DNA from 3 places in the Kluyvera ascorbata genome. Region 3 is predicted to be linked to each of the others. Evidence: predicted binding sites of a transcription regulator. Region 3 holds the regulator's gene; each other region holds the start of a gene.
The links. Region 3 encodes Fur, which represses iron uptake genes when iron is present. Its sites were predicted from a motif close to ATAATAATGAGAACNACTATCAA; they were not measured.
Positions count from the first base shown of each region.

Region 1: the regulator Fur is predicted to act here: its motif matches at 1,114-1,136, upstream of exbB (tol-pal system-associated acyl-CoA thioesterase).
Region 2: the regulator Fur is predicted to act here: its motif matches at 1,353-1,375, upstream of MY052_RS06910 (Nramp family divalent metal transporter).

Region 1 covers NZ_CP096201.1:704,908-707,180, forward strand. The annotation lists gene metC (cystathionine beta-lyase) at 1-947, opposite strand, end outside; gene exbB (tol-pal system-associated acyl-CoA thioesterase) at 1,198-1,929, shown strand; gene exbD (TonB system transport protein ExbD) at 1,936-2,273, shown strand, end outside.
Region 2 covers NZ_CP096201.1:1,450,435-1,452,707, reverse strand. The annotation lists gene MY052_RS06915 (DUF2502 domain-containing protein) at 1-4, shown strand, start outside; gene MY052_RS06910 (Nramp family divalent metal transporter) at 80-1,312, opposite strand; gene MY052_RS06905 (NupC/NupG family nucleoside CNT transporter) at 1,648-2,273, shown strand, end outside.
Region 3 covers NZ_CP096201.1:3,533,211-3,535,483, forward strand. The annotation lists gene fldA (flavodoxin FldA) at 1-331, shown strand, start outside; gene fur (ferric iron uptake transcriptional regulator) at 628-1,080, shown strand; gene MY052_RS16895 (ChiQ/YbfN family lipoprotein) at 1,193-1,528, opposite strand; gene chiP (chitoporin ChiP) at 1,578-2,273, opposite strand, start outside.

The sequences.
Region 1 (2,273 bases), 2.2 Mb from region 3:
TTGAGCACAAAGGAGAACAGACCGCTGCTGCCGGTGAAATCACGCTTCCAGAATTCATGCCCTTTGCTGCCAGGCAGTGCAGGGTGATTCACGCGTTCAACCTGAGGCTGCTGCGCCAGCCATTCGGCCACTTTCAGGCTGCTTTCATGGTGCTGACGTAAACGCACGCCCAGCGTACGCAGGCCGCGACTGGTCATGTAGGCGGTATCCGCATCGAGCATCTGGCCCATCAGGTAGGCGTTTTCACGCAGCTGCGGCCAGCAGCGCTCGTTAGACACTGCCGTACCCACCATCGCATCCGAATGGCCAATCAGGTATTTGGTACCGGCTTGAATAGAGATATCGATACCGAAATCGAGCGCTTTAAACAGAATCCCCGCCGCCCAGGTGTTGTCGATCATGATGATGGCTTCAGGCGCGACCCGGCGCACGGCGGCAACAATGGCCGGAATGTCGTGCACTTCCATGGTGATGGAGCCGGGGGATTCCAGGAATACGATTTTGGTATTGGGCTTAATCAGCGCGGCAATCCCTTCGCCGATCATTGGGTCAAACCAGCTGGTGGTTACGCCCAGCTTGCCGAGAATTTTGGTGCAGAAGTCCTGGCTTGGCTCATAGGCGGTGTTGGTCATCAGCACGTTATCGCCCTGTTCAACAAACGCCAGAATCGTATTGGCTACCGCTGCGGCACCGCAGGGGAAGAGGGCACAGCCGGCACCGCCTTCCAGTTCACACATCGCTTCCTGCAATGAGAAGTGGGTGAGGGTACCGCGACGGCCATAGAACAGTTCGCCGTTGGCGCGGTTGTGGGTCGCATGTTTTTTGGCGGCGACCGTATCGAACACCAGCGAAGAGGCGCGCTGAATGACGCTGTTCACCGATCCCTGGGTGTATTTTTTGCTGCGTCCGGCGTTAACCAGCGCGGTATCGAGGTGCTTGTCTGCCATTTTTGTCTACCTGTTTTTATACGTCTGGATGGCTAAATTAACACGATTGCACGCGGGATCTACCGTTTAGTGCGCGAACAGCAGAAAATTTTGCCAAAAAACGGGCGGAAAACTTTTTTACTGCGTAAGCGCAAGGAAAATAAGTGTGATTTGGGTCAATATGTAAATACTAATGAGAACTACTATCAATTCGACGATGTTTTGATATTATTGTTCCCAGAATTTGTGATTTACGTCCTGGAGATACACAGTGGGTAATAATTTGATGCAGGCGGATCTCTCCGTTTGGGGTATGTATCATCATGCCGACATCGTGGTTAAAGTAGTCATGATTGGCTTGATACTGGCATCCGTCGTCACCTGGGCTATTTTCTTCAGCAAAGGTGCAGAGCTTATCTCCCATAAGCGCCGCCTCAAGCGCGAACAAAAACTGTTAGGCGATGCACGTTCCCTGAATCAGGCAAATGAAATTGCGGCCGCTTTTGATGCTCGTAGCCTGAGCACTCAGTTAATCAACGAAGCGCAGAACGAACTGGAGCTCTCTGCGGGTTCGGAAGATAACGAAGGTATTAAAGAACGTACCGGCTTCCGTCTGGAGCGTCGTGTGGCAGCTGTGGGTCGTCATATGGGCCGTGGTAACGGCTTCCTGGCGACCATCGGTGCTATCTCCCCGTTCGTCGGCCTGTTTGGTACCGTATGGGGTATCATGAACAGCTTCATCGGTATCGCCCAGACCCAGACCACTAACCTGGCGGTCGTCGCTCCTGGTATCGCGGAAGCGCTGCTGGCAACGGCAATTGGCCTGTTCGCTGCGATTCCAGCGGTGGTTATCTATAACATCTTCGCGCGTCTGATTGGCGGCTTTAAAGCCAACCTGAGCGACGTTGCGGCGCAGGTTCTGCTGCTGCAAAGCCGTGACCTGGACCTCAGCGCCAGCGGCGTACACCCGGTGCGTACCGCCCAGAAATTACGAGTAGGTTAACGCCCCATGGCAATGCGTCTTAATGAAAATCTGGACGATAATGGCGAAATGCATGATATCAACGTGACGCCGTTTATCGATGTCATGTTGGTACTGCTGATTATCTTCATGGTTGCCGCCCCGCTGGCCACCGTGGATGTCAAAGTGAATTTGCCAGCCTCGTCTAGCCAACCGCAGCCTCGCCCGGATAAACCAGTCTATCTGTCGGTGAAGGCGGACAAATCAATGTTCCTCGGTAACGATCCGATTACCGACGACAACATGGTGACGGCAATTGACGCGCTGACGGAAGGCAAAAAAGATACCACTATCTTCTTCCGTGCGGACAAAACCGTGGACTATGA
Region 2 (2,273 bases), 2.1 Mb from region 3:
TTGATTTTCCCGGTGTCTCTACGCTCGCCCGGGCTACCATTCAAAAGTAGCCCGGGCGAGCGTAGAGACGCCATGCAGACTACATCAACGTTCCCACCAGCAGCCACCCATTCAGCGCTACCACAATCGCCACAATCACCCAGCCAATACGTTTAATCCACAATGTGTTGACCAGCTCACCCATTAGCTGACGGTTGCTGGTGAAAATCAACAGCGGCACCAGCGCCAGCGCGATCCCAAAGCTAAGCAGCACCTGGCTCATGACCAGAATACGCGTCGGGTCGAGCCCCATCAGAATCACGATAAATGACGGTAGCATCGTCACCGCACGGCGGAACCACAGCGGAATATGGAAGCGAATAAAGCCCTGCATCACCACCTGACCGGCCAGCGTCCCCACGACCGTAGAGGAGAGCCCCGCCGCGACCAGGCTCAGACCGAAGATGGTTGCCGCCGCATGGCTCAACAACGGTTCGAGGGTGAGATACGCTTCGTCGAGGTCAGCAATGCCGGTGTGCCCGTGGAAATGGAACGCCGCAGCCGCCGTCGCCATCATCGCCAGGTTAACAAAACCAGCAATGGTCATGGCAATTGCCACGTCCCAGCGCGTCGCGTGATAGCGCTCTTTCGCGCTCCCGCCGTGCAGATGTTGAGTCAGTGATGAATGCAGATAAATAACGTGCGGCATGATGGTCGCACCCAGCACGCCCGCTGCAAGAAACACCGCTTCGGAGTTAGGTAATGACGGAATAATCATTCCTTTCGCGAGCGGCGCCAGCTGCGGCTGGGAGAAAACCAACTCCACGATATAGGCCGCCGCGACAAACAGCAGCAGGCCACCGATCACTTTTTCCAACGGCTTTTGCCCACGGCGTTGCAGCATCAGAATTAAGTAGGTCGCGATCCCAGTAAGCACAGCGCCTTGCAGCAGCGAAATCCCGAGGATCAGTTTAAAGCCGATAGCCGCGCCAATAAATTCAGCAAGATCGGTCGCCATGGCGATAATTTCCGCCTGCACCCAGTAAAACCACACCACCGGGCGCGGATAGTGATCACGAATCTGCTCCGCCAGGTTTTTCCCCGTAGCGATGCCGAGCTTAGCCGACAGCACCTGAATCAGCATCGCCATCAGGTTTGCCCAGACAACGACCCACAGCAACTGGTAGCCGAAGCTCGCCCCCGCCTGAATATTGGTAGCGAAGTTGCCGGGATCGATATAGCCGATGGCGGCAATAAATGCTGGCCCCATCAGCGCAAGCCTCATACGGCGCGCTGCTCGACCGGTGTTACTTTCAACGCGACTGTTGCTCATTCTCTGCCTCAAAAACATAGCCTTTGCTATGTTTCAGGCTAACAGAATGAGAATGATTATCAAGTTCATTTGTAAGAGATGATAATGATTACTCTGATAGCCGGAATCAATTGCCAGACTGGAGGTTGCGGGGGTTTGGTGTACGCTTATGATGAGAGTAGTACAACAAGGGAACTTTTCATACATTTACTTAACATCACAAAAATGTATCTTTGATCACTAATTTTGAGTTTGCTCACAGGAACTAAATATAGTGGGACGGGGATCTCGTTTTATTTAATGATGTTACATAGAATGTGCAAGAAAATTTAACCCGTCTCATGTTTGGAGCAAATATGGACCGCGTCTTGCATTTTATTCTCGCGCTCGTTGTGGTAGGCATCCTGGCCTTACTGGTCAGTACCAACCGCAAACAGATTCGTATTCGTTATGTTATTCAACTACTTGTCATTGAAGTTTTACTGGCATGGTTCTTCCTGAACTCCGACGTTGGTCTGGGCTTCGTGCGTGGCTTTGCTGAAATGTTCGAAAAACTGCTTGGTTTCGCGAACAACGGGACCGACTTCGTCTTCGGTAGCATGAACGATAAAGGCCTGGCTTTCTTCTTCCTGAAAGTCCTCTGCCCTATCGTCTTCATCTCTGCACTTATCGGTATTCTGCAGCACATTCGTGTTCTGCCAATTGTCATTCGTGCGATTGGTACCGTGCTGTCTAAAATCAACGGCATGGGCAAACTGGAGTCTTTCAACGCCGTCAGCTCCCTGATTCTGGGCCAGTCTGAAAACTTCATCGCCTATAAAGATATCCTCGGCAAAATGTCCCGTAACCGCATGTACACCATGGCGGCCACGGCGATGTCTACCGTTTCCATGTCTATCGTTGGCGCCTACATGACCATGCTGGAGCCGAAGTACGTTGTTGCGGCGCTGGTACTGAACATGTTCAGCACCTTTATCGTTCT
Region 3 (2,273 bases):
CGATTTCTTCCCAACGCTGGAAGAAGTGGACTTCAACGGCAAGCTGGTCGCGCTGTTTGGCTGCGGCGACCAGGAAGACTATGCTGAATATTTCTGTGATGCGCTGGGTACCATTCGCGACATCATTGAACCACGCGGCGCGACCATCGTCGGTCACTGGCCAACGGCAGGTTACCATTTCGAAGCGTCTAAAGGCCTGGCCGATGACGACCACTTTGTTGGTCTGGCCATCGACGAAGACCGTCAGCCTGAGCTGACCGCTGAACGCGTTGAAAAATGGGTTAAGCAGGTTGCAGAAGAGCTGCACCTGGAAGAGATCAAAAACGCCTGATGCAAAACAGTGAGGCGTAGTGATGAAACTACGCCTCATTAATAGGTAAAAGCAATTAAAATAATAGCTACAATTTTTTAACTTTTTAGCGCATACCTGTACAATATCTTCTGATTTAGCGCGGTCTCATCGTAACTTTGTCGGTGAAGCCTCGTTTTTGATAGCTTAGTTTACCCGGCTCTTGCTGTTTTCATTTCAATAGGGTCATTCTATAATGAGACGCATTAATTCGGGTGCATTCTCTGTGATACTTTCGCTGATGGAAGTTGATCGTTTAGCAACAGGACAGATTCCGCATGACTGACAACAATACCGCATTAAAGAAGGCTGGCCTGAAAGTCACACTTCCACGGTTAAAGATTCTGGAAGTCCTTCAGGAACCGGATAACCACCATGTCAGCGCGGAAGACTTATATAAACGCCTGATCGACATGGGTGAAGAGATTGGTTTGGCCACGGTTTACCGCGTACTTAACCAGTTTGATGACGCCGGCATCGTGACTCGTCATAATTTTGAAGGCGGTAAATCCGTTTTCGAACTGACCCAGCAGCATCACCACGATCACCTGATTTGCCTCGACTGCGGCAAAGTGATCGAGTTCAGCGATGATTCCATCGAAGCTCGTCAGCGTGAAATCGCGTCGAAGCATGGTATTCGCTTAACGAACCACAGTCTTTATCTCTACGGTCACTGCGCTGAAGGCGACTGCCGTGAAGATGAACACGCGCATGACGCAGTCGCAAAATAAGCGTACTGCCTCTCGAAAAGCCAGCCTATGCGCTGGTTTTTTTATACTCTGCGTTTTACGACGCCCACAAAAAAACCGCTGCAAGCAGCGGTTTTTTATTATCAGCGTAAGCCTATTTCTGCGGCGTATTGTTGCTGCGAATTTCTTGCCAGATCTTATCGCAGTTTTTTGCTACTGCTTCATCATTGCCCATTTTTCTAGCGTTAATGCATTTCTGGTAGTCGATGACGCGCACGCTTTCCTGGTTCGCGAACTGCTCGTGTGCTTTCTCTTGCTTCAGCACGTTCAGTACGCTTTGACAGGCCTGAATTTTATCCGGGTTGCCTTCTGCGGTGTTAATACAGGCGCTGTAGGCATCCTTCAGCTTGCTATCTTCCTTCGGCGCAGGAGATTGCGCACAGGCGGTTAACCCAGCAGCCATCAGCGCAACAATAATCAGTTTTTTCATACGATGAGCCTCTTAGCGGCGGCAGAGGTCTCCCCCTGCCACGTTAGCATCAGAAAATGGTGAACGGTGCGATAACCATGAATTTCACGTCACGCTCATCCTGGAAGATGTTGCCGTAACCACCGCCCCAGCTTGGGATATCGGAGTGATTGTCATACTGAGTGAAGTGCAGTTTGAACAGCGTACCTTTCGCACGACCATCCTGTACGGTGTATGCTACATCGAGGCTGTAGGCAGACTCTTTAATCTTGTTGTTCTTGTCGTAGTACGCATCCGGGCTCAACTGCCAGGTCGCTGGCTTAGCATCCCATGCGTAAACGTAAGAAGCACCCACTGCCCAACCCGGCAGATCCCAGTTTTTCAGGTCATACATAGTACCGAAGAAGACCGCTTTTTCGCCGTTGGCGTTGAAGTCAGAGCGGTTATCCCACCAGATATCCAGACGACCGTTAGAGGAGGCGTAGGTTGGCGTCATACGCTGCAGGAAGTAACCCTGCTGGCCTTCTGCTTTAACCCAGGTCCCTTCCAGACGGAAGTCGAAGACTTCTTGCAGCTTGTAGCCGAAGGTTAATGCTTGCAGCCATGCGGTGCCGTCATAGATGTCGTTGACGCCGTGATCGCTCACCTTGTCACGGGTACCGTAGAACTGGTAGCTGGTGGTCAGCGGGCCGCCAGGGATATCAAATTTGTAGCTACCTTTGGCGAAGTACTGATCGATATAGCCTTCTGCCTGACCAAATGCGGC